DNA from 2 places in the Pokkaliibacter sp. CJK22405 genome. Region 2 is predicted to be linked to the other one. Evidence: predicted binding sites of a transcription regulator. Region 2 holds the regulator's gene; the other holds the start of a gene.
The links. The regulator FliA, encoded in region 2, starts transcription of late flagellar genes. The targets are predictions, from matches to a motif close to CTAAAGTTNNNNNNNNNNCNGCCGATA.
Positions count from the first base shown of each region.

Region 1: the regulator FliA is predicted to act here: its motif matches at 2,186-2,212, upstream of flgK (flagellar hook-associated protein FlgK).

Region 1 is NZ_JBKKHQ010000007.1:290,347-301,517, reverse strand. It holds gene flgL (flagellar hook-associated protein FlgL) at 1-508, opposite strand, end outside; gene flgK (flagellar hook-associated protein FlgK) at 520-2,160, opposite strand; gene flgJ (flagellar assembly peptidoglycan hydrolase FlgJ) at 2,281-3,309, opposite strand; gene ACKC9G_RS04515 (flagellar basal body P-ring protein FlgI) at 3,320-4,429, opposite strand; gene flgH (flagellar basal body L-ring protein FlgH) at 4,446-5,126, opposite strand; gene flgG (flagellar basal-body rod protein FlgG) at 5,148-5,933, opposite strand; gene flgF (flagellar basal-body rod protein FlgF) at 5,945-6,685, opposite strand; gene pgeF (peptidoglycan editing factor PgeF) at 6,906-7,631, opposite strand; gene rluD (23S rRNA pseudouridine(1911/1915/1917) synthase RluD) at 7,662-8,636, opposite strand; gene ACKC9G_RS04485 (outer membrane protein assembly factor BamD) at 8,807-9,742, shown strand; gene ACKC9G_RS04480 (hypothetical protein) at 9,841-10,116, opposite strand; gene purL (phosphoribosylformylglycinamidine synthase) at 10,412-11,171, opposite strand, start outside.
Region 2 is NZ_JBKKHQ010000008.1:69,020-80,190, forward strand. It holds gene flhA (flagellar biosynthesis protein FlhA) at 1-2,035, shown strand, start outside; gene flhF (flagellar biosynthesis protein FlhF) at 2,116-3,705, shown strand; gene ACKC9G_RS04865 (RNA polymerase sigma factor FliA) at 3,834-4,553, shown strand; gene cheY (chemotaxis response regulator CheY) at 4,636-5,028, shown strand; gene ACKC9G_RS04875 (protein phosphatase CheZ) at 5,044-5,841, shown strand; gene ACKC9G_RS04880 (chemotaxis protein CheW) at 5,853-8,177, shown strand; gene ACKC9G_RS04885 (protein-glutamate methylesterase/protein-glutamine glutaminase) at 8,210-9,322, shown strand; gene ACKC9G_RS04890 (ParA family protein) at 9,334-10,131, shown strand; gene ACKC9G_RS04895 (chemotaxis protein CheW) at 10,128-10,931, shown strand; gene ACKC9G_RS04900 (chemotaxis protein CheW) at 10,989-11,171, shown strand, end outside.

The DNA.
Region 1 (11,171 bases), on a different contig from region 2:
CATTTTGACCACTGTCACCCTGATAGGAATAGGTCTGATAGGTAGTACTCAGTGAAGGGTTATCTGCAGTGAATGCTTCCGTATCGGTCGCGTGGCCTGAAAAAATATAATTTCCCGAGGAGTTTTTGGCGTTCATCAGGTCCTGCATTTCGGACAGACGCTCTTGTAACTCGGTGGCAATCGCCTGCTTGTCAGTATCATCCAGACCGCCATTACCGGCCTGAATCAGCAGGGTCTTAATGCGAAGCATCGAGGTGTTTACACTGTCGGTGATGCTTTCTTCATACTCAAGAGAGTTAACCAGTGAAGTGGTGTTTTTTTGATACTGCCCACTCTGAGCTAGCTTGCTCTCCAGCCGGCTGGCCTGAGTTGCCGCTGCGGGGTCATCCCCTGCAGTGAGCACCCTCATCCCCGTACTGAGCTGATCATTGGCTCTAGACAGCTCTTCCTGATTTTTCTGGATGGACGTCAGGCCTTGACGATAAAGTTGTTGAGAAGAAATGCGCATAACCCCTCCCCTCAGCTAATCGCAGAAATCAATGTGGCAAATGTACTTTGGGCCGCCGCGATAACCTGTGCGGCTGCCTGATAGGCTTGCTGATATTTGGTCAGATTGACCGCTTCCTCATCCTCGCTGACCGCAGAGATCGAGTCACGACGATTCTGAGCATTCTCAAGCAGAATACTGTTACTGGCCTCTGCTGCTGTTGCCTTACTGGCATAGCCGCCAACATCACCAATGATTTGTGAATACCCACCCTCGAATGTCAGTGTACCGCCATTCAGCAGCTTGGTATTTTGCAGCTCAGCCAAGGCTGTGGCATTGGTGTTATCACCATTAACACTCGTCGTACTGCCACTGGCAGCGAAGGCCAGCTCTCGCTCGCTCAACCCAGTGGTACTCACTTCACTCGCAAAGTTGTAAGTCGGACGAATCAGAAAAGTATCGCCATCACCCGGCGTACCGGAAAAGCTTAAATCCAGACCATCGACGGTAAAGTTCGGGCCGGCACCGGTGGCCACCGTGGTGTCATCACTGGCTCGGGTAATGGTGTAGTTACCGGAGGTCGCATCATAACGAACGGAATAATCGCTTGATGTCAGGGTCGAGAGATCAGAGCCTGCTGGAATCGACAAGACGCCGGAGCCTGTGCCCGTGTTATTGGAACTGGCCAAAACACGGTTAGAGACAGTGTAGCTACCAGACAGTTCTGGCTCGAACAGCGACTGACCGGCGTTACCGTCCAGATCCACACCGTTTTGCAAGGTGGAGTTCACATTCTGGGTAAACGCCATTGCCAGCTGCCCAACCTGGTTAATGGTCGGGTTAAGAATTTCATCACGGTATTCCAGTGCCCCGCCCAGGCTACCGCCACTGATTGACGAGGAAATAACCGTCTTGGAATTCCCCGCCGTAATATCGAGCTGGCTACCGTCGTATTCGCCAGAGACCACATTCAGCTGGGTGGACGTACCGCCTGAAACCAGCGCCGTGCCATTACTCAGATAAATGTTGGTCATGCCATTTTCAGCATCGGCCGTAGACACGCCGATTTGCTCGGAGAGCTGACGGATCAGTTCATCTCGCTGATCCTGCAGGTCTGCCACGCTATTACCGAGGTTCGACTGGTTGGCGATCTGCGTGTTCAGCTCAGCCAGAGAACTGGTCATATCATTAATGCTGGATACCGACGCCGTGATGGTGTCGTTCACATTCTTCTGCTGATCCACCAGAAGATCGTTGGTCTGGTTAAAAATGCTGGCAAGTTCATCCGCGCTGGAAAGCACAAGATTACGCTGAGTCGTATCCGAAGGATCGGCAAGAGCATCGTTCACACTGCCAAAGAAATTGGAGAGCGCATCACTGATTGAAGTGGTGTCGCCGGAGATCAGGCTGTCGAGGATGCTGGCAAACTGAAGCTTGGTGGAAGACTCATTGTAGACCGACGTCTGGGTCTGCAGATCCTTCACCGCGTATTGGTTACTGACACGTTCAATATCTGTATAGGTAACGCCATAGCCGGATTGCGCATACTGGTTTACGCGCTGGCGACTGTAGCCTTCAGAGTTAATGTTGGTGAGGTTATTACTGGTCACCGTGAGACCAGCCTGGCTGGCCTTAACGCCCTGGGAACCGATACTCAACAATGAACTGGACATAACTTTACTCCCCTAATGGGCAACGTATCGGCCAAGGCGCAAAAGACTTGAGCGCTGATTATCGCAGCGCCCGTTTCTATTCACTGCAACAGCTCCTGATTCAGAGCCTTCAGGCGTCACTTAGAGCGACAGCGTACTGTGCTGCAGGATTGCCTGAGACATACGATCCCCGCGAGCAATCGTACTGATCTTGCTGGCGTATTGCGGGTCTGTCGCATATCCGGCATTTTGCAGCGCCTGAACATAGCTATCGCCATCCGAGGTTTGCTGCAATGCCTGACCGTAACGACGGTTCTGGCTGAGGAAGCTCATGTAGTCAGAGAAACTTTCCTCGTAGGAATTGTAGGAGCGGAAGTACGCATTTTCGCGCACTGGCGTGCCATTTCGGTATTCCAGCGTTGAGGTCAGCGCCTTATCACCCTGCCAGCTGCTGTCCGCCTTGATACCAAAGAGGTTGTAGCTGTTAGAACCGTCTTCATTACGAATCATGCGTTTGCCCCAGCCAGATTCCAAGGCCGCCTGCGCCAGCAGATAACGGGGATCGCTCCCCATGGTGGCCGCTGCTTTCTCTGCTGCGGGATAGAGCGTAGCTACAAAGTCTTCCGGGGAATCAAAACCTTCACTGCCATCGGAAGATGTCGACGATGCACTCACTCCAGCGGTGTCAGACAACGTGCTGTTAGCGGACTGTGAACTCTGACCACTTGAAATTCGCTCCTGGCGCGCCAGAAACGCATCAATGCTGCTGTCCACCTGACGCCGGGTATCCGCCAGCCGGCTGCTCGTCAGGGTTTGACCAATTGTTGGGCCATCCGTACTGCCATTACTGCCCTTGCTCAGCTGGCGAGTCAGAAACTCAGAAAGGCCAATACCACCGGCATTGGCAATTTCCACACCCAGCTGCTGATCAAGCATGTCCTGAAAATGATTCATTTCCGGCGAGTTGAAGAGACCATCCTTATTCCAGGACTGGTCTGCTTCACGCATGGTACGAAGCATCTGGTTAATAAACAGCGACTCAAACTGCTGCGCCACTTTCTGCAGTGCTTCGGGCGAGGCATCCTTGCCATCCTTGACCTGGTTTTTCAGCGTTTGCAGCTGACCAAGGTCGGAATAGAGCTGGGATTGCGCAGTAGCCTGCCCGATCATGATAAGTACCTCAGATCACAACCAGATCAGCGTGCAGAGCACCTGACTGTTTAAGCGCCTCAAGAATCGCCATTAAGTCGCCCGGTGCAGCACCAACGCTGTTAACGGCCTTGACGATATCTTTGAGGGTGGACCCCGGAGACAGTTCAAACATGTGACCACTGCCTGCATCGACTTCAATACCGGTACGCGGTGTCACCACAGTTTGACCGCCGGAAAGCGGTTCAGGCTGATTAACCTGAGGATTTTCCGTAATGGAGACTGTCAGAGCGCCATGAGTGACAGCAACCGGTGAAACACGCACGTTTTCACCAATAACGATGGTTCCGGTTCTGGAGTTGATGATGACCTTGGCACGCTCATCACCCTCGGTGATTTCCAGATTTTCCAACACGGAGAGATAAGACACACGCTGAGAAGGATCCCGAGGCGCACGCACCCGGATGGAGGTTGCATCCATCGCTTCAGCCACACCGGCGCCCAGCAGATTATTGATCTGCTCGGTCACGTGCTTGGCCGTGGTAAAGTCGGGGCGGTTAAGATTGAACACCAGTGAGTCACCTGTATTGAAACCGGAAGCAACGGCTTTCTCTACGGTGGCACCTGCAGGAATCCTGCCAACGTTAAGCACGTTAACGGTGATCTTGGAGCCATCCTGCCCATCGACACCAAAGCCACCCACCACCAGATTCCCCTGCGCCATAGCGTAGACCTGACCGTCCGCACCTTTCAGCGGTGTCAGCAGCAGCGAACCGCCACGCAAACTCTTGGCATCCCCCAGAGAAGACACGGTCACATCAATGGTTTGACCTGGCTTGGCAAAGGCCGGTAAATCCGCATGAACGGCAACAGCGGCAATATTTTTCGACTGAGGGTTGGTGCCGCTCGGCAAAGATATGCCGAACTGGGTCAGCAGGTTCTTGAAGGTCTGCGAGGTATAGGCGGCACTACTTTTGTCACCGCTGCCATCCAGACCCACAATCAGACCGTAACCCACCAACTGGTTAGTACGGACACCGGCCACCTGAGCAATATCTTTCAGGCGCTGAGTAATTGCCGCCTGCGCCGAGGGCATGGCGATCCACAGACAGAGAAAAAGCGACAGGATACGTTTCATCATCACTCAGCTCCTGAAATCAGAATGGCCAGATCGCACTGATAAAGAAGCGACTCAGCCAGCCCATGGTTGCCGCTGCCTGCGTCTGGCCATTACCACTGTAGGTAATGCGCGCATCAGCAACACGGGTAGAAGAAATCTCATTCTCGGGTGTGACATCCTCCGGCCGAATCATGCCGGTGATGCGGATATATTCATCCCCTGTGGACAACGTCAGCCACTTCTCCCCACGCACTTTCATGATGCCGTTAGGCATCACTTCCGATACGGTGACGGCAATGGTGCCTGCCAGGTTATTGGCCTGACTGGTATCACCACTGCCACTGAAGTTGCTGGAGCCACTCAGGCTGGAGTCCAGTGACAGGCCAGCAACACCGAACTGGCTACCCAGCACGGTCGGGTTGGAGATGCTGGCAGAGGCCGACTTATCAGCTGAAGACGATGCAGACTTGCTCGACTGGGTCGTCTCTTCCAGGTTGATCACAATAATATCGCCGACCCGATGAGCACGACGATCGCCATACAGGCTCATTTCAGAACCGGCCTGATAAATGGCGCCATTGGTTTCACGAGGCTGCTGCAGATCCTGCGCAGTCACGGGCGCATACTCGGGATCATTAGGCTTGGCGTTGTTCATACATCCCGCCAGCACCAACATCAGCACGCTTGCGAAAACCGCCTGTAATGCACGCTTACTCATCAACGTCACCTGAAACTGCGCTTATAGCTGCTGTGTTACGAAGGACAGCATCTGATCCGCTGTCGATATGGCCTTGGAGTTCATCTCGTACGCGCGCTGAGTGGTGATCAGGTTTACCAGCTCTTCAGCCGCGTTAACGTTGGAAGACTCCAGCATGCCCTGAATCAGGGTGCCACGACCATCCTCACCAGGCACGCCGTCATTGGGTGCGCCACTGGCGACCGTTTCCTTGTAGATATCGCCACCCATGTCCTGCAAACCGGCCGGGTTAACAAAAGTGGTGAGCTGCAACTGCCCGGCGACCTGTGGATTCGCCGTATCGCCGTTGATCACCACCTCAACCTGGCCATCACCACTGATAGTGATCTGCGTTGCATCCGCGACGTTAATCTGCGGATCCATGGGATAGCCCGACTGGTTAACGATGTTGCCATCCGCATCCAGACTCAGGTTGCCGTCACGGGTATAGCCAATGGTGCCATCCGGCAGCAGTACCCGCAGGAAGCCATCGCCGTTAATCGCCACATCCAGCGAGTTATCCGTCGTTTCCAGATCCCCCTGAGTGAAGATCTTTTCGTTGATGCCTACCCGAACACCGCTACCGATCTGCAAACCTGAAGGCAAACGGGTGTTCTCACTGGTCAGTCCACCTGGCTGACGCTTGATCTGATAAAGCAGATCTTCAAAGTTCGGACGATCCTTCTTAAAACCTGTCGTACTGATGTTCGCCAGGTTATTCGAAATGGTTGAGAGCGCGGTCTCCTGTGCGCTAAGACCGGTCTTGCCGATCCAGAGGGATGCCAACATGGATTAACTCCTTAACTCACCTGGAGAAGCTGATTTTCTTGTTGCGCGTTCTCATCAACGGCCTGCATGACCTTGACGTTGAGCTCGTACTGCCGGGAAATCGACAGCATGTTGGTGAACTCTTCGACCGCATTCACATTACTGGCCTCAAGAAACCCTGACACCATACGCGTATTCACATCGGGGGCGGCAGGCTGGCCATTTTCCTGCTGGAACAGGCCATCCTCACCCTTAACCACATCACGGATATCGGGGTTGACCATGCGGATACGATCCACATCCGCCAGATCCGTCGGCTGATCACCCTGCGCCTGAACGGAAATAGTACCGTCGCCGCCGATGGTCACTTTGGTTGCCGGTGGCAAGGCAATCGGCCCGCCATTGCCAAGTACCGGCAACCCCTTGCCGGTACGCAAAATGCCGTTTTGATCAATATGCAGATCGCCAGAGCGGGTATAAGCCTCGGAACCGTCAGGGCGCTGAACCGCAATAAAACCGGAGCCATCCACCGCCACATCGAGGTCACGACCAGTCTCTTGCAACGCACCCTGCTCGAAGTTCGTGCCGGGGTTCTCTGTCATGCTGTACACGCGGGACGGAAAGGTCTCACCAAAGACCTGCATCGCCCGCGCCTGCTCGAAATCGCTCTTGAAGCCGCCAGTAGAAACGTTCGCCAAGTTGTTGGTATGAATCGCCTGAGCCCAGAGATTCTGCTTTGCCCCTGACATTGCCAGGTACAGTGCTCTGTCCATTGACATGGTGCCTACCTCAAAACCTTTTGAGGGGTATGAGCAAGCTACGTGCCAGCCCGGCAATCAGCAGATACAAAAAGAGTGAACTGTAAAGAAAGGGTAAAGCCTGAAGAGAAGTTACCAGCCTGATTAACACGCTGATCTGTGGCAGAGAGATGGGTGAGCAATGAAGAAGAGAACAAAAAAGCGGCCTGCTAAAGGCCGCTTTCAACCGCTGATGTCAGGAAGCCATCCAGATCAGCGAGGCCATACGGCCTGTGGTTTTATCACGGCGGTAGGAATAAAACAGATCTTCCTGCGTGTGGGTGCAGTATTCACCGCCATAAATGGCGGTAATCCCCATCGCTTCCAGTCGCTGGCGCGCCAGAAGATAGATATCCGCCATCCATTTCCCGGCCTCGCGGCCCAGCGTAAAGGCAAGACCCGCAATGGGCGCATGAGCGACAAATGCTTCACGGACCTCATCACCCACTTCAAAGGCATTCGGGCCAATGGCCGGGCCTAGCCAGACCATAATCTCGGCAGGATCGCACTCCATGGCGCTGACGGTATTTTCCAGAACGCCTTCACAGAGTCCGCGCCAGCCAGCATGAGCCCCCGCCACCACCGTTCCAGCCTGATCACACAGCAAAACCGGCAGACAGTCCGCGGTCATAATGCTCAGGACTTCACCCGCTTCACAGGAAATGCTGGCATCACCGCATCTCACCTGACCGGGTGCCAGCACCTGCGTACCATGAACCTGCTCAAGCCAGAAAGGTTCGGAGGGTAACTGCAACTCATCACAAAGCTGAGCACGGTTGGCAAACACAGCGCGAGGGTCATCACCCACATGATCGCCAAGATTAAAGCTGTCGAAAGGTGCCTGACTGACACCTCCCAGACGCGTCGTACAGACTGAGCGAACATTGATTGGCGCAGGCCAGTCGGGAAATACGTAGGACATGTCACGGCTCTCTCTGCGATGAGTTTCGGCTTATTCGTAGTGGTCAAAACCTATACGGTCAGTATCCAGAACATCAAGAAGCTGAATCAGATCCTCAGGCAAATCAATTTCCCACTCCATCCACTCACCCGTCGCCGGATGGCTCAACTCAAGACGCTTGGCATGGAGGGCCTGACGCTGAAACTGACGCAACGCATCCTGCAGCTCTTCTGTGCACCCCTTGGGAAGGCGGTTACGGCCACCGTAAAGCGGATCACCCACCAACGGATAATGGATGTGCGACATATGCACGCGAATCTGGTGGGTGCGGCCGGTTTCCAGCTTGCAGCGAATATGAGTATGAGCGCGGAATTTCTCGATCACGCGGTAATGGGTTACCGCATGCTTGCCGGTTTCCTGAGCGACGACGGCCATTTTCTGACGGTGACGGCTGTGGCGCCCCATCGGCTCATCGACGACACCGCCGCCGGTCATCACGCCCTGAACAATGGCTTCATACTCACGCCCCATGGAGCGATCCTGCAGCTGCGCGACCAGATCTGTCTGGGCCTGCAGCGTCTTTGCCACCACCATCAGACCCGTGGTGTCCTTATCCAGACGGTGAACAATACCGGCACGCGGAACATGCCCCAGCTCAGGCGCATGATGCAGCAAGGCATTCAGCAGCGTACCTTCGCTGTGGCCAGCGGCCGGATGCACCACAAGACCTGCGGGCTTGTTGAGTACCAGAATATGTTCGTCTTCATAAATGATCGGTAGCGGAATATCTTCGGCTTCCCAGCGCTCCTGAACCTCCAGGATCGCCTCCAGCGTCAGCCATTCACCGCCGAGCAACTTCTCGCGGGGTTTGCAGGTTTTGCCATCGACGAGCAGCGCGCCTTCCTTGATCCATTCCTGCAACCGGGAGCGGGAATAATCCCCGAAAAGCTCTGCCGCGACCTGATCCAGTCGCATTCCACCCGAAGAGACGGGCACTTGCTCTCGGTGCTTGATTGTTTCACTCATCTGGCTTACTCAACCTGCCTGATTACCGGGCCTGCTCCGTCGGAGGGGCCGCTGAAAAGGGGGCAAGTATAGCTGCTTATTCGGCCTTATTCAGCTCGCGCACTGTACACCAGATGGAATCCCGCTAGAATAACGGCCTCAAAGTCACTGAACGCGGCAATGGTAACCTGATGCGACAAGGTAAACTCCTGCTAGCTGTCGCCATGGCAACTGCCCTGGCAGGCTGCTCAGCCCTAGCACCTAAAGAGCCAGACTATTCTGAGCAGGTGATGTACGACAAGGCCACCACTGCACTGGATGACGCCCTCTGGGATCAGGCAGCTGACTGGTATGAAAAACTCGAAGCACGCTATCCCTTCGGTCGTTATTCCGAACAGGCCCAGCTTGAACTGATCTACGCCTACTACCGGGATGGCAAGGAAGACGAAACCCGCGCAGCAGCGGATCGCTTCATCCGTGTTTACCCCAACAGTAACTATATCGACTACGCCTACTACGTTCGCGGACTCACCGCCTTCGAGCAGGATCAGAGTCTGATTTCCCGCTTCCTGCCCACTGATGAAACCGAGCGTGACCCCGGTGCTGCGAAAGACTCCTACAACGATTTCGCCACACTGGTTCGTCTCTACCCCAACAGCCCTTACGCTTCCGATGCGAAAAACCGCATGGTCTATCTGCGTAACCGTCTGGCCCGCTATGAAATCCACGTAGCCCAGTACTACATTAAGCGTGGCGCTTATCTGGCGGCGGCAAACCGTGGTCGCTATGTGGTGGAGAACTTTCAGGAAACGCCTGCCGTCTCTGACGCACTGGCGGTGATGATCGTTTCTTACAATGCGCTGGGTGAGGAAAAGCTGGCCAAGTCAGCGCAGGATGTTCTTGATCTGAACTACCCGGGCTACAGCAAAAATATTCTGGATGAAACCAGCATTATCGATAAGTACTCCTTCGGCGTATTCCGTAAGTCTGATGCCAAGCCTGACTTCTCGACGGAAGTGAAGGCCAACACTCAGGCGCCTGCCAAGCCTGCAGTTGAGACACCGGCTGCATCCGGCAACGAAGAAGAAGACCGTTCCTGGTTCCAGCGCATGACCGACTGGTTCTGAGCCTGAGAACAGAAAACAAAAAAGGGGATGCTTATCATCCCCTTTTTTTATTGCGGCTTTACTGAGTACTGATCACCCACCAGAGCCTGATTCACACATTAATACTGCTGCGAATCCGAATCTTCTGACTCTTCTTCTGACTCGATCACATTGCCATCGTCATCGTAGTCACTACCATCATCACCCATAGTGAAACCTTCAAGGTTATCCTCGGTATCGCTATCGGTGGTTTCGTCTTCCTCTTTGCCCTGTGGCTTGGCAGGTGCATAGACAGGAACGAAGGTACGAAGACCTGTACGTTTCTCTGACTTGCCGCCCTTACCTTCCTGTTTCAGGCGCTCTAACTGAGCCTGCAAGGAACCAAAAGTGCTCATGCTTCCCCCTCATCGTCTCTACACCCACTCACAGATCCAAGTCCGCTAAGTATGATCAGAGACCACATCTTGTCCAATATCACTTACGACTACCCAGACCAGATCAGGAGTCACGGCCACAATCTCCTTGCTTACCCGCAATCTGTTTTGGTCCGGCGCTATAGTATGGGCTGGAATCAGAGTCTCAAGCCCAACCGGTAAAAAATTCTGTTCTGAGAAACGCAATTTTATCCGCGCAATAAAAAAGGTGGAGCAGCCAGCGCTACTCCACCTTATATGTTGGCGAAAATCCGGATTAGTTCACCCAGGCACGCGCATTTCTGAACATACGGATCCAGCTACCGTCTTCCTGCCAGTCATCAGGACGCCAGGAATGCTGAGCAGCACGGAATACACGCTCAGGGTGCGGCATCATGATAGTCACGCGGCCATCTGCAGAAGTGATGCCGGTGACACCTTCTGGTGAACCGTTCGGGTTCGCCGGGTACATTTCTGTCGGCCGACCGTAGTTGTCGACATAACGCAGCGCCACGTGACCTTTACCCTGCAATGAGGCCAGATCACCTTGCTTGAATTCGGCAAAGCCTTCACCATGCGCTACCGCGATTGGCATGCGAGAACCGGCCATTCCCTGCAGGAATACAGAAGGTGATTGCTGCACTTCCACCATGACCAGACGCGCTTCAAACTGCTCAGACTGGTTACGAACAAAGTGCGGCCAGTTGGCGGCGCCTGGAATCAACGAATGCAGGTTGGACATCATCTGGCAGCCGTTACACACGCCGAGGGCAAAGCTGTCTTCGCGGTGGAAGAAGCCTTCGAACTCATCACGCGCCATGGCGTTAAACAGTACCGACTTCGCCCAGCCTTCACCGGCGCCCAGTACGTCACCGTAGGAGAAACCACCACAGGCGACCAGACCTTTGAAGTCTTTCAGGGAAACGCGGCCTGAGAGAATATCGCTCATGTGCACGTCAACGGAGGCAAAGCCAGCACGATCAAAGGCAGCGGCCATTTCGATATGACCGTTAACGCCCTGCTCACGCAGTACCGCC
Region 2 (11,171 bases):
CTTGCTGGTGTTGCTGGCAATGATGACGTTGCCCATGCCGCCGTTTCTGCTCGACGTTTTCTTTACCTTCAATATTGCGCTGTCTCTGGTCATTCTGCTGATCAGCATCTACGTGCTGCGGCCGTTGGATTTTGGCGTCTTCCCCACTGTGCTTCTTGTCGCAACGTTACTGCGACTGGCGCTAAACGTGGCTTCGACCCGTGTGGTACTGCTTTACGGTCATGACGGTGGTGATGCGGCCGGTAAGGTTATTGCTGCCTTCGGTGAGGTCGTGATCGGTGGTAACTACGTAGTTGGTCTGGTGGTTTTCGCGATCCTGATGATTATTAACTTCGTGGTCGTTACCAAAGGTGCTGGTCGTATCTCGGAAGTCAGCGCCCGCTTTGTTCTGGATGCTATGCCTGGTAAACAGATGGCCATCGATGCGGATCTCAACGCGGGTCTTATTAATCAGGAGCAAGCGCAGGCCCGACGTAAAGAGATTACTCAGGAAGCTGAGTTCTACGGCTCTATGGACGGTGCCAGTAAGTTTGTTCGTGGTGATGCCGTTGCCGGTATTCTTATCCTGTTTATCAATATCATTGGTGGTTTGCTTATCGGGATGATTCAGCATGGCCTGGCCTTTGGTGATGCCGTTCAGATTTATACTCTTCTCACCATCGGTGACGGCCTTGTCGCCCAGATTCCTTCTTTGATGCTCTCCACCGCGGCCGCTGTCATCGTGACTCGTGTTAGTGCGGCTGAAGATGTGGGCGTTCAGATTGGTACTCAGGTCTTTGCTTCACCTAAAGCGCTGGCGGTGACGGCGGGGATTATGGCCATTATGGGGCTGGTGCCAGGAATGCCGCATGTTTCATTCTTAGGCTTGGCGGCAGGAACAGGAGCGCTGGCCTATATCGCGGATAAACGCAGTAAGCAGCAGGCGGAAGCCAAGGCGCTTGAGGCCCAGAAGCCGAAACAGGCGCCTTCGGAGACTACTGAGCAGCGTGAGCTGAGCTGGGATGATGTCGGCCCGTTGGACATGATTGGTTTGGAAGTGGGCTATCGACTTATTCCTCTTGTGGATAAAAGTCAGGGTGGACAACTGCTTACTCGAATCAAAGGTATTCGAAAAAAGCTTTCACAGGATCTGGGATTTCTTGTGCCTTCTGTTCATATTCGCGACAACCTTGATTTGATGCCTGGCGGGTATCGTATTGTCCTGATGGGGGTCACGGTCGGTGAGGCAGAGATTTATCCAGATAAGGAAATGGCAATTAATCCGGGGCAGGTATTCGGTACTCTGCGGGGAATTGAAACCCGTGATCCGGCCTTTGGATTGGAAGCGTTGTGGATTGAACCTGCTCAGAAAGATCATGCTCAAACCATGGGCTACACTGTGGTGGATCCGGCAACCGTGATCGCGACGCATCTTAATCAGGTAATGCATGACCACTCTGCTGAGTTGATTGGTCATGAGGAAGTTCAGCATCTTCTTGATAATCTTGCGAAAAATGCACCGAAGCTGGTTGAATCCTTGGTGCCGGGTTTGCTATCTATTAGTATTGTTCTCAAGGTGCTGCAAAATCTTTTGCGTGAGCAGGTGCCGGTTCGTGATATTCGAACGATCGCGGAAGCCCTTACGGAAGCGGCTGCTCGGACGAAAGATCCGGGTCAGCTGACATCTTTAGTACGTATAGCACTTGCTCGACTGATTATTCAAAACATTAATGGTACTCAGCCTGAGCTGCCGGTTATGACGCTTGATCCGAAACTGGAGCAGATTTTGCTTAAGTCATACCAGCAGAGTCAGCAAAATACGGAAGACGGATTAATACTTGAGCCTGGTATGGCTGAGCGACTGCAGCAGTCACTCCAGCAAGCGGCGCAAAATCAGGAAATGCAGGGTCGTCCGGCAATTCTTCTGGTGGCGGCACCGCTTCGTATGTTGATGGCAAAATTTGTCCGTTATGGTAGCCAGGTGATTCATGTGTTGTCTTATCAAGAGATACCTGAGAACAAGCAAATTACCATTGTGGCGACGGTTGGTGGTTAATTGCTGGCACGATTTTCAATATCGGGTTTTAATGGCGTAATGAGAAAACTATCCGCACGCACAAATTTCGGGGGAAGGCTTTGAAAATCAAACGCTTTTTTGCTCCCGATATGCGACAGGCAATGCGACAGGTTCGGCAAGAAGTCGGACCTGATGCCGTTATTTTGTCGAACAAGCGGGTAGCAGGCGGCGTTGAGATCATGGTGGCAATCAATTACGAGCCACCTGAAAAGTCAGAGTCTCCGCTACAGCCTGAGCCGCAGGCCCCGGCAAAACCCCCCACGGCGTATAGTGAATCTATACCTTCGGCGGCCTCCCTTCGACAGCGGGCGCATGAGCAACAGGCTCGTCAGGGAAAAATCCATGAAGGGCTTCCAACATCAGGCAAAGGTCTTGATAAAGAATCCGTAGCAGCACTGTTAAAGCGTCTTGAAAGTGAGCGAAAAGAGCGCCAACGCCAGCAGAATGGTGATCATTTACGCGTAGTGCCGGATGCTCCTGCCTCCTCCCCAATGCCATCTAAGCCTCCTTTTGAGCCCGTCTCAATGTCGCAGTCGATGGATGAGGAAGAGGGGAGTGATACTTATACTGCTCATGGCAGGCTTTCCCCAAGTGAGCCTGTCGAGCCGCCTAAGGCAACTGCTCCTGTATCCCGACAGCAGGATGTTCATTGGTCGCAGATTCCTGATCTTCCTCCTTCAGTACCTGTGCGTCAGCCAGAGCCCGTGTTCAACGAGCGATCTGATGTCATAACTTCAATGCGCGGTGAGATCGAGCAGTTAAAAGGTCTGCTTGAAAAGCAGATGAAGGCTAGTCAAAAGCCTGCAAGCTTTTCGGAGCGCAGTAAGCCTCTGCAAATACAGATTCAGACACGACTGCATAAAATGGGCTTTAATGTCGCTCTTTCGCGTCAGCTCATTAAAGTATGTGATGAGGTCTCTGAGCCTAAACAGGCATGGCGTGCTGTGCTTGCTAAGTTGGCTGGGCATCTCTCTACATACGAGAATGATGTTGTCGACGGTGGCGGGGTCTTCGCACTGGTTGGGCCAACGGGTAGTGGAAAGACAACCACCATTGGTAAACTCGCAGCCAGGTATGTGCTAAAGCACGGAAGTGCTGGCTTGGCTCTGGTTACGACAGATTGCTATCGCGTTGCTGCTCACGAGCAGCTGCGTGTCTTTGGACATATTCTTGATGTTCCTGTCAGAGTTGTGGATGAGCGTCAGACGCTCAATGAGACGCTCAAGTCTCTGCGTGACAAGCATCTTGTTCTGGTGGATACGGCCGGAATGAGCGCACAGGATGTGCATCGAGACAAACAGCTGCGCCAGTTAAGTCAGGTCAGTATGAAACTTCGTAAGTTGCTGGTACTTCCAAGTACCAGTCAGGCGCAGGTGCTGCGCTCTGCGTATCAGTCCTACCGCCCTCTTGGTCTAGAGGGCAGTGTGATCACCAAGGTGGATGAAGCCGTGAATCTTGGTGAAGTTTTGAGTGTTGTCATCGAACATGCGCTCAAAGTTGCCTATATTACAGATGGACAGCAAGTCCCCGATGATCTTTCTCTGGCAACTCAGGGGAACCTGATCAGCCGGGCAGTACATGCTATTGATAATCTGGTTCCCGCGACGGTGAATGCGCGTCCCGTCGGTGAATTCAGCAGGACAGGATAACGACGCTGTTTGGCGCCTCCTGAGTACGGTTGCTATTGACCTGTAACTGTATTCAGGTGAATTTGTGTCATCGTTGGTTAACGTAATTCGTATTTCCTGAAACTGTCCAAGTGGTTATAAGGAATCTCATGTATAACCAGTTGTATCCTTCATCAAGCCAGGATCTGGTGACTCGTTATGCGCCCTTGGTTAAGCGAATAGCGCATCACCTGCTAGCCAGACTTCCATCAAGTGTTCTGGTCGAGGACCTTATTCAGGCAGGAATGATTGGCCTAATTGAGGCTTCGCGGAAATATGATGCGAGCAAGGGAGCCAGTTTTGAAACCTATGCTGGCATTCGTATCCGTGGGGCTATCATCGATGAAGTGCGTAAAGGAGACTGGTCTCCACGCTCTGTTCATCGAAATGCGCGACGCGTAAGCGAAGTTATTCAGCAGATCGAGTCAACCTATGGTCGTGACGCCAAAGATTATGAGGTGGCGGCTGAACTCGGTGTCTCGCTGGATGAATATTACGCTATGCTTCAGGACAGCTCGTCAACGCGGCTGTTCAGTTATGAAGAAATCACCGAGCAGGAAGAGGATGGTCCCGGCGTGCAAATCGCTGGAGATTCAGAGTCTCCCGAAGCGGAGCATCAGCGGGATGCTTTTGCCGGTGCGCTGGCTAAAGCCATTGAACTGTTACCCGAAAGGGAGCGTTTAGTGTTATCGCTGTACTATGACGAAGAGCTCAATCTCAAGGAAATTGGTGCGGTTCTGGGGGTGAGTGAGTCGCGTGTCAGCCAGATTCACAGCCAAGCGGCTGCCAGGTTGCGCGCAAAGTTGTCAGGTTGGCAGCTTCAGGTATAAAACTCAGCTTGTGCAGAATTGTGAATAAACTAATTTTTAAGAGAGCTTTGGGCTCAGCCGTTGGGGCATGACGGAGGTTGCCTTGGATAAAAATATGAAGATTCTCATTGTCGATGACTTTTCAACAATGAGACGGATCATCAAAAACCTGCTGCGTGATCTTGGCTTTACCAATACGGTAGAGGCCGATGACGGCAGTACTGCATTACCCATATTGAAGTCAGGAGGCATTGATTTCCTCGTTACCGACTGGAATATGCCCGGGATGACCGGAATAGATCTTCTAAAGGCTGTGCGCGCTGATCCTAAATTGGTGCGCTTGCCTGTTCTCATGGTGACTGCAGAAGCTAAACGTGAGCAGATCATTGCTGCAGCTCAGGCTGGGGTTAATGGTTATGTGGTTAAGCCTTTTACTGCAGCTGTGCTGAAGGAAAAAATCGAGAAAATCTTTGAGCGTATTGATGCGACTTCCTAAATAAGGTGCCCCGTTATGTCCGGTGAAGAAAAAGTGGATCTGCAAGGATTTGAGCAGACCCTGTTACGGGGTGGTGAAGAGATCATGGGGCATCTGGAGCAAGGTGACTTCAGTCGAGCCATCAGTGTGATTCACCGTTTGAGCGAAGCTCGTAACGAAGCGCTGTTTCATGAAGTAGGGCGCCTGACTCGTGCTCTTCACGAATCCATCAAATCGTTTCACTCTGACTTCGAGAACAATGCTCTGGTAGCAGGTTCTGACGATGTCAAAAACATTCAGGACGCTTCCGAGAGACTGAATTATGTCATTGAGCTGACAGCGACTGCTGCGAACAAAACCATGGATATGGTGGATGTCAGTATGCCGGTAGCTGAAAAACTGGGTAATCAGGCTGAGCTTCTTCGCACTGACTGGGAAAAACTGGTCAAGCGGGAGATGGATGCCAAGGCATTCAAAGAGCTCTATATGCGCACTTCTGATTTCCTGAAAACCGTTGAGGATGGATCGAGCTCGCTTCACTCTCACCTGACTGAAATTTTGATGGCGCAAGGCTATCAGGATTTGACAGGTCAGCTGATTCGCCGCGTTATTGCGATGGTGACAGAGGTCGAAGCCAGTCTGGTAAATATGGTTCGTATGGCCAGTCAGGTCGATTTCATCTCCGGGATTACGCACGATTTCGAGCAGCAGGATCAATCTAAGAAAGAAGATCAAAAAATAAAAGGTGAAGGTCCGCAGTTGCCCGGTGGAAATCAGGATGTGGTTTCTGGCCAGGATGAAGTTGACGACCTGTTGTCTAGCCTAGGGTTCTGAGGAGTGGCCAGATGAGCTTAGAAGTGGATGAAGAGATCCTTCAGGATTTTCTGGTAGAAGCCGGAGAAATTCTTGAGCTGTTGTCAGAGCAGTTAGTCGACCTGGAGCAACGTCCTGAAGACAAGGATCTTTTGAATGCTATTTTCCGCGGCTTTCATACCGTTAAGGGTGGGGCTGGTTTCTTACAGCTAACCGCTCTGGTTGATTGCTGTCATGTGGCGGAAAACGTCTTTGACGTGCTACGAAATGGTAAACGCCACGTCACTTCTGAGCTCATGGATATCGTGCTTCAGTCGCTCGATACCGTGAACGCCATGTTTGATCAGGTTCGAAATGGTCAGGAACCCGATCATGCCTCCCCTGAGTTGCTGGAAGCGCTTGGCCGTCTGGCCGAGCCTGAAACCGCTCAGGAGGCTGCAAATGCCGAACCTCCATTGGCTTCTCTTGAAGAGGAGTTTGCCGCGGCTCAGGAAGATGAGGTCGTCGAGGAAACTTCTGATATTTCTGATGATGAATTTGAAAACCTGCTGCAGGCTATCTCGTCTGAGGATGCATCTGCGTTAGCTGCCGAGCAGAGCTCAGGCGATGATGATCTTATTACCGATGATGAGTTCGAGAATCTTCTGGATGAGCTTCATGGTACGGGAAGTGGCCCGAGTGCAGGCGATACATCAGCCGCGGAGCCAACTCGGACGCCGACAACTCAGGAGTTACTGGGTGATGCTGATCCTAACGGTGACATCACTGATGAAGAGTTTGAGGCGCTGTTAGACCAGTTGCAGGGTGGTGGAGCGGCTCCTGCGGCTGCAGAGCCTCCTAAGCCAAAAGAGCCAGAGAAAAAGTCTCCCGCGCCAGTGAGTGCCGGGAATGACGGTGATCTGATTACTGACGATGAGTTTGAGCGGCTGATGGATGAGCTTCAGGCTCAGAACAAAGGGGCTTTTGCTCATCAGGATGAAGCACCTGTCAGTGCTCCAGCAGCACAAAAACCAACAGGTGTGACCAAGGCGCCAGAAACACCATCAGCTAAAGCTACGGAAAAGCCTACGCCTAAGCCTGCTACCCCACCTAAGCCGCCAGCTCCGGTAGAACCTCCCAAAGCAGCGCCAGCCGCAGAACCAGTCGCTGCTAAAGCTGCAGATAAAGCCGCACCCGCCAATGCAGCTGCTGCTGAAACGACTGTGCGTGTTGATACCAAGCGGCTTGATGACATCATGAATATGGTGGGTGAACTGGTGCTGGTTCGTAACCGTCTGGTTCGTCTGGGGTCAAAACATATTGACGATGAGCTGGTGAAAGCCGTAGCCAGTCTGGATGTTGTCACTGGTGATCTTCAGACATCCGTGATGAAGACACGTATGCAGCCAATCAAGAAGGTATTTGGCCGCTTTCCACGCGTTGTACGAGACCTTTCACGCTCCTTGAAGAAAGAAGTTCACCTTGAGCTAGTGGGGGAGGAGACGGATCTCGACAAGAACCTTGTTGAGGCACTGGCGGATCCTTTGATTCACTTGGTTCGTAATGCTGTGGATCACGGTATTGAAAACCCTGAAGTTCGCGAGGGGGCCGGGAAGCCACGTGCAGGTACTGTGATTCTCTCTGCACAGCAGGAAGGTGACCATATTTTGCTCTCCATCGATGATGATGGCGCAGGCATGGATCCACACATTTTGCGCGCCAAGGCTGTGGAAAAAGGTGTGCTGGATGCAGACTCAGCAGAGCGCTTATCGGACTCTGAAGCCTTTAACCTTATTTTTGCACCGGGCTTCTCGACCAAGTCAGAAATATCAGATGTTTCTGGCCGTGGCGTCGGCATGGATGTGGTGAAAACCAAAATCACCCAGCTGAATGGCTCCCTGAATGTGCGCTCTATCAAGGGCAAGGGCTCACGCATTGAGATCAAGGTACCGTTAACCCTGGCCATTATGCCTACGCTGATGATCATGCTGGATGATCAGGCATTTGCGCTGCCTTTGGTGAATGTGAATGAGATCTTTAATCTTGATCTCAGTAAAACCAACGTAGTGGATGGTCAGGAAGTGGTGGTTGTTCGTGAGAAACCTCTGCCCTTGTTTTATCTTCACCGCTGGTTGGTGAGTCGCCATCGCAATGATCAGGAGTCCAAGAGCGGTCATGTGGTTATTGTTTCGATCGGGACTCAGCGTGTTGGTTTTGTGGTTGACCAGTTAGTGGGCCAGGAAGAGGTTGTTATTAAGCCTCTGGGTAAGATGTTGCATGGTACCCCAGGTATTTCGGGAGCAACGATTACTGGGGATGGCCGTATTGCCCTGATTCTTGATATCCCCAGTCTGCTTAAGTATTACGCCTCGCGCTAACAGGGTTTAGCCGAGTTTGAAGGAGTTTAGCAATGCCCATCACCGTACTGGTGGTAGATGACTCAGCGTTCTTTCGGCGTAGACTGACAGAAATTCTGGAGGCTGATAGTCGCTTCAAGGTAATAGGAACTGCTGAGAACGGGCGGCTTGCGATTGAGAAAACGCTCGAACTCCGTCCTGATGTGATAACTATGGATTATGAAATGCCGATGATGGATGGTATTTCAGCCGTTAGTGAAATCATGCGTCGGCAGCCGACTCCTGTACTGATGTTTTCTTCGATGACCTACGAAGGCGCTCGCATTACCTTGAACGCCCTCGAAGCAGGGGCCATCGACTTCATGCCGAAGAACTTCGAGGACTTGTCCCGGAATCGGCAGAAGATGGAGAGCAGCCTGCGGGAAAAAGTCTATGAAGTGGCTATGAGCCGTCGAGCGACGCCTCGTGGCGCACCTTCAGTGAGCCTGGATATCACTAAACCGTCTGCGCCTCCTGTTAAAACCGTGACGCTCCAGTCGCGAACTGGTAATGACATCAATATTCCAACCCGCACCTTTAGCCCGACAGTAGCCAAACGCTATCAGTTGGTGGCGATTGGTACCTCAACCGGTGGACCTGTTGCACTGCAAGAGGTTTTAACGAAGTTACCCAAGGACTTTCCTGCCCCTATTGTTTTGATTCAGCACATGCCAGCGGCTTTTACCAAAGCCTTTGCAGAGCGTCTTAATCAGCTGTGTCAGATTAGTGTCAAGGAAGCGGAAGATGGCGATGAGTTGCGTCCTGGACTCGCTTTATTGGCTCCGGGTGGCAAACAGATGATGATTGAGCAGCGTCAGGGTGGTCGTGTACGTATATTGCCTGGCGATGAGCGCCTTAACTATAAGCCTTGCGTTGATGTTACCTTCGGGTCTGCTGCTAAACAGTATCCGGGGAAAGTGCTGGCTGTCGTCATGACGGGAATGGGCGCCGATGGTCGTGAAGGTGCTCGTCTCTTAAAGCAGTCCGGTAGTGATGTCTGGGCACAGTCGGAGCAAAGTTGCGTTATCTATGGCATGCCTATGGCTATCGTTAAGGCTGGGTTAGCAGATGACGTGGTTGATCTGGCCGAAATCGGCCAGCGCCTGACCAAAACCGTTAAGGTTTAGGGAGCTGCATCATGCGTGTATGGGCAGTATCCAATCAAAAAGGTGGTGTAGGTAAAACCACGACGGTCGTGACGCTGGCTGGTTTACTGGCAGATATGGGCAAATCTGTTTTGTTGGTAGACCTGGATCCCCATGGATCTCTGACCAGCTACTTCCGCTATGATCCTGATCAATTAGGCGGCAGTGTCTACGATCTTTTCAAGTCTTCAGAGCAACTGGACAGCGGTCTTGCCAGCCAGTTATTACTCGATACCTCTCATCAGCGTATTAAATTGATTGGCGCTTCCACGGCCATGGCCACTCTTGAGCGTCAGGCAATGGCTCAAGAGGGGATGGGCCTGGTGGTATCGAAAGCGCTGGCGACGCTCTGGGATGATTTTGAGTATGTCATTATCGATAGTCCGCCAGTACTAGGCGTGCTCATGGTTAATGCGATGGCAGCCTGTGAACGATTGATCGTTCCGGTGCAGACTGAGTACCTTGCAATTAAGGGGCTTGAACGCATGCTCAAGACCCTGCTGCTTGTAAATAAATCGCGTAAGCGACCACTACCTTTTACTATTCTGCCGACCTTTTATGACCGCAGAACTCAGGCATCTGTGCAAAGCTTACGTTTAATTCGTAATAGTTTTCCGGATCATGTGAGTAATGCTGTGGTTCCGGTCGATACTAAATTCCGCAATGCGAGTTCTGCCGGCATCGTGCCCTCAGAAGTTGATGCAGGATCGCGAGGAGTTCGTGCCTACAACATGTTGCTGAAATCGTTGCTATCGCAAGATGAGACAGTTCAGGCTAAGGGAACATCATGAAGCGGAAGAATTCCCCTGCTTTTGCTGAGCCTAAACAGGCGCTTGAGTCTTACCTTGATGCTCTGCTGCGGGATATGCCCGCTATTGATGAGGAAGAGGTCGATGATCAGGCGAAGCCAGAGCTGGCTGAAGAAGAACTGCAAGAGCCTGAAATAGCTCCTGAAGTGGTCGCACCAGAACCTATAGTCGCTAAATCTGAACCTGCCCCTGAGCCTGCCTGGCCAGAGTCTGCTGATGAGGCACCGGTTGAAGAGCTATCAGTTCCCGAGCTGACTCCACTGGCTGGATCGGAAGGGGGTGATGCTCCTCCTGATGAGGTGGGGCGTCCTGCGTGGGCCAAAGATCGCTTTGAGTGTCTGCTTTTTAACGTCAGCGGCTTGAAACTGGCGGTGCCTCTTATTGAGTTGGGAGGTGTGCTTACCTTTCCTGAAAAAGGATTGACGCCACTTTTTGGCCAGGCGAAATGGTTTATGGGTTTGCTGCCAGCGCACTCAGGTCAGATGGTTCGAGTTGTTGATACGGCCCTTTGGGTTATGCCTGACCGCTACGATGAAGCGCAGCGTGCCAGTATGCGTTACGTGATTATGATGGAAGGTTCAGACTGGGGGCTTGGTTGTCATGAGGTTGCGGAAGCCATTACCCTGAGTGTCGATGATGTACGCTGGAGAACGGAGCGGAGCAAACGGCCTTGGTTGGCTGGAACTGTCATTGAGCATATGTGTGCCATAATGGATGTTGGTGCGATGAACAAGTTGCTCAATGCGGGGGATAAAAACTACCGCCCGCAAGAAGACAAATAACAACCCTGATAATGAACAGGGAATAGATAAGCATCTCGGTGTGAAGAGGAAAGAACGATGGCGAGTAACAATGCTAAGGTCAGTAATGACACAGTTTTGCAATGGGTCACGTTTCGCCTGGAAAAGGAAGTGTACGGCGTTAATGTCATGCAGGTTCAGGAAGTTCTGCGTTATTCAGACATCGCGCCCGTGCCCGGAGCCCCCTCTTATGTGATGGGTATTATTAACCTACGTGGAAAC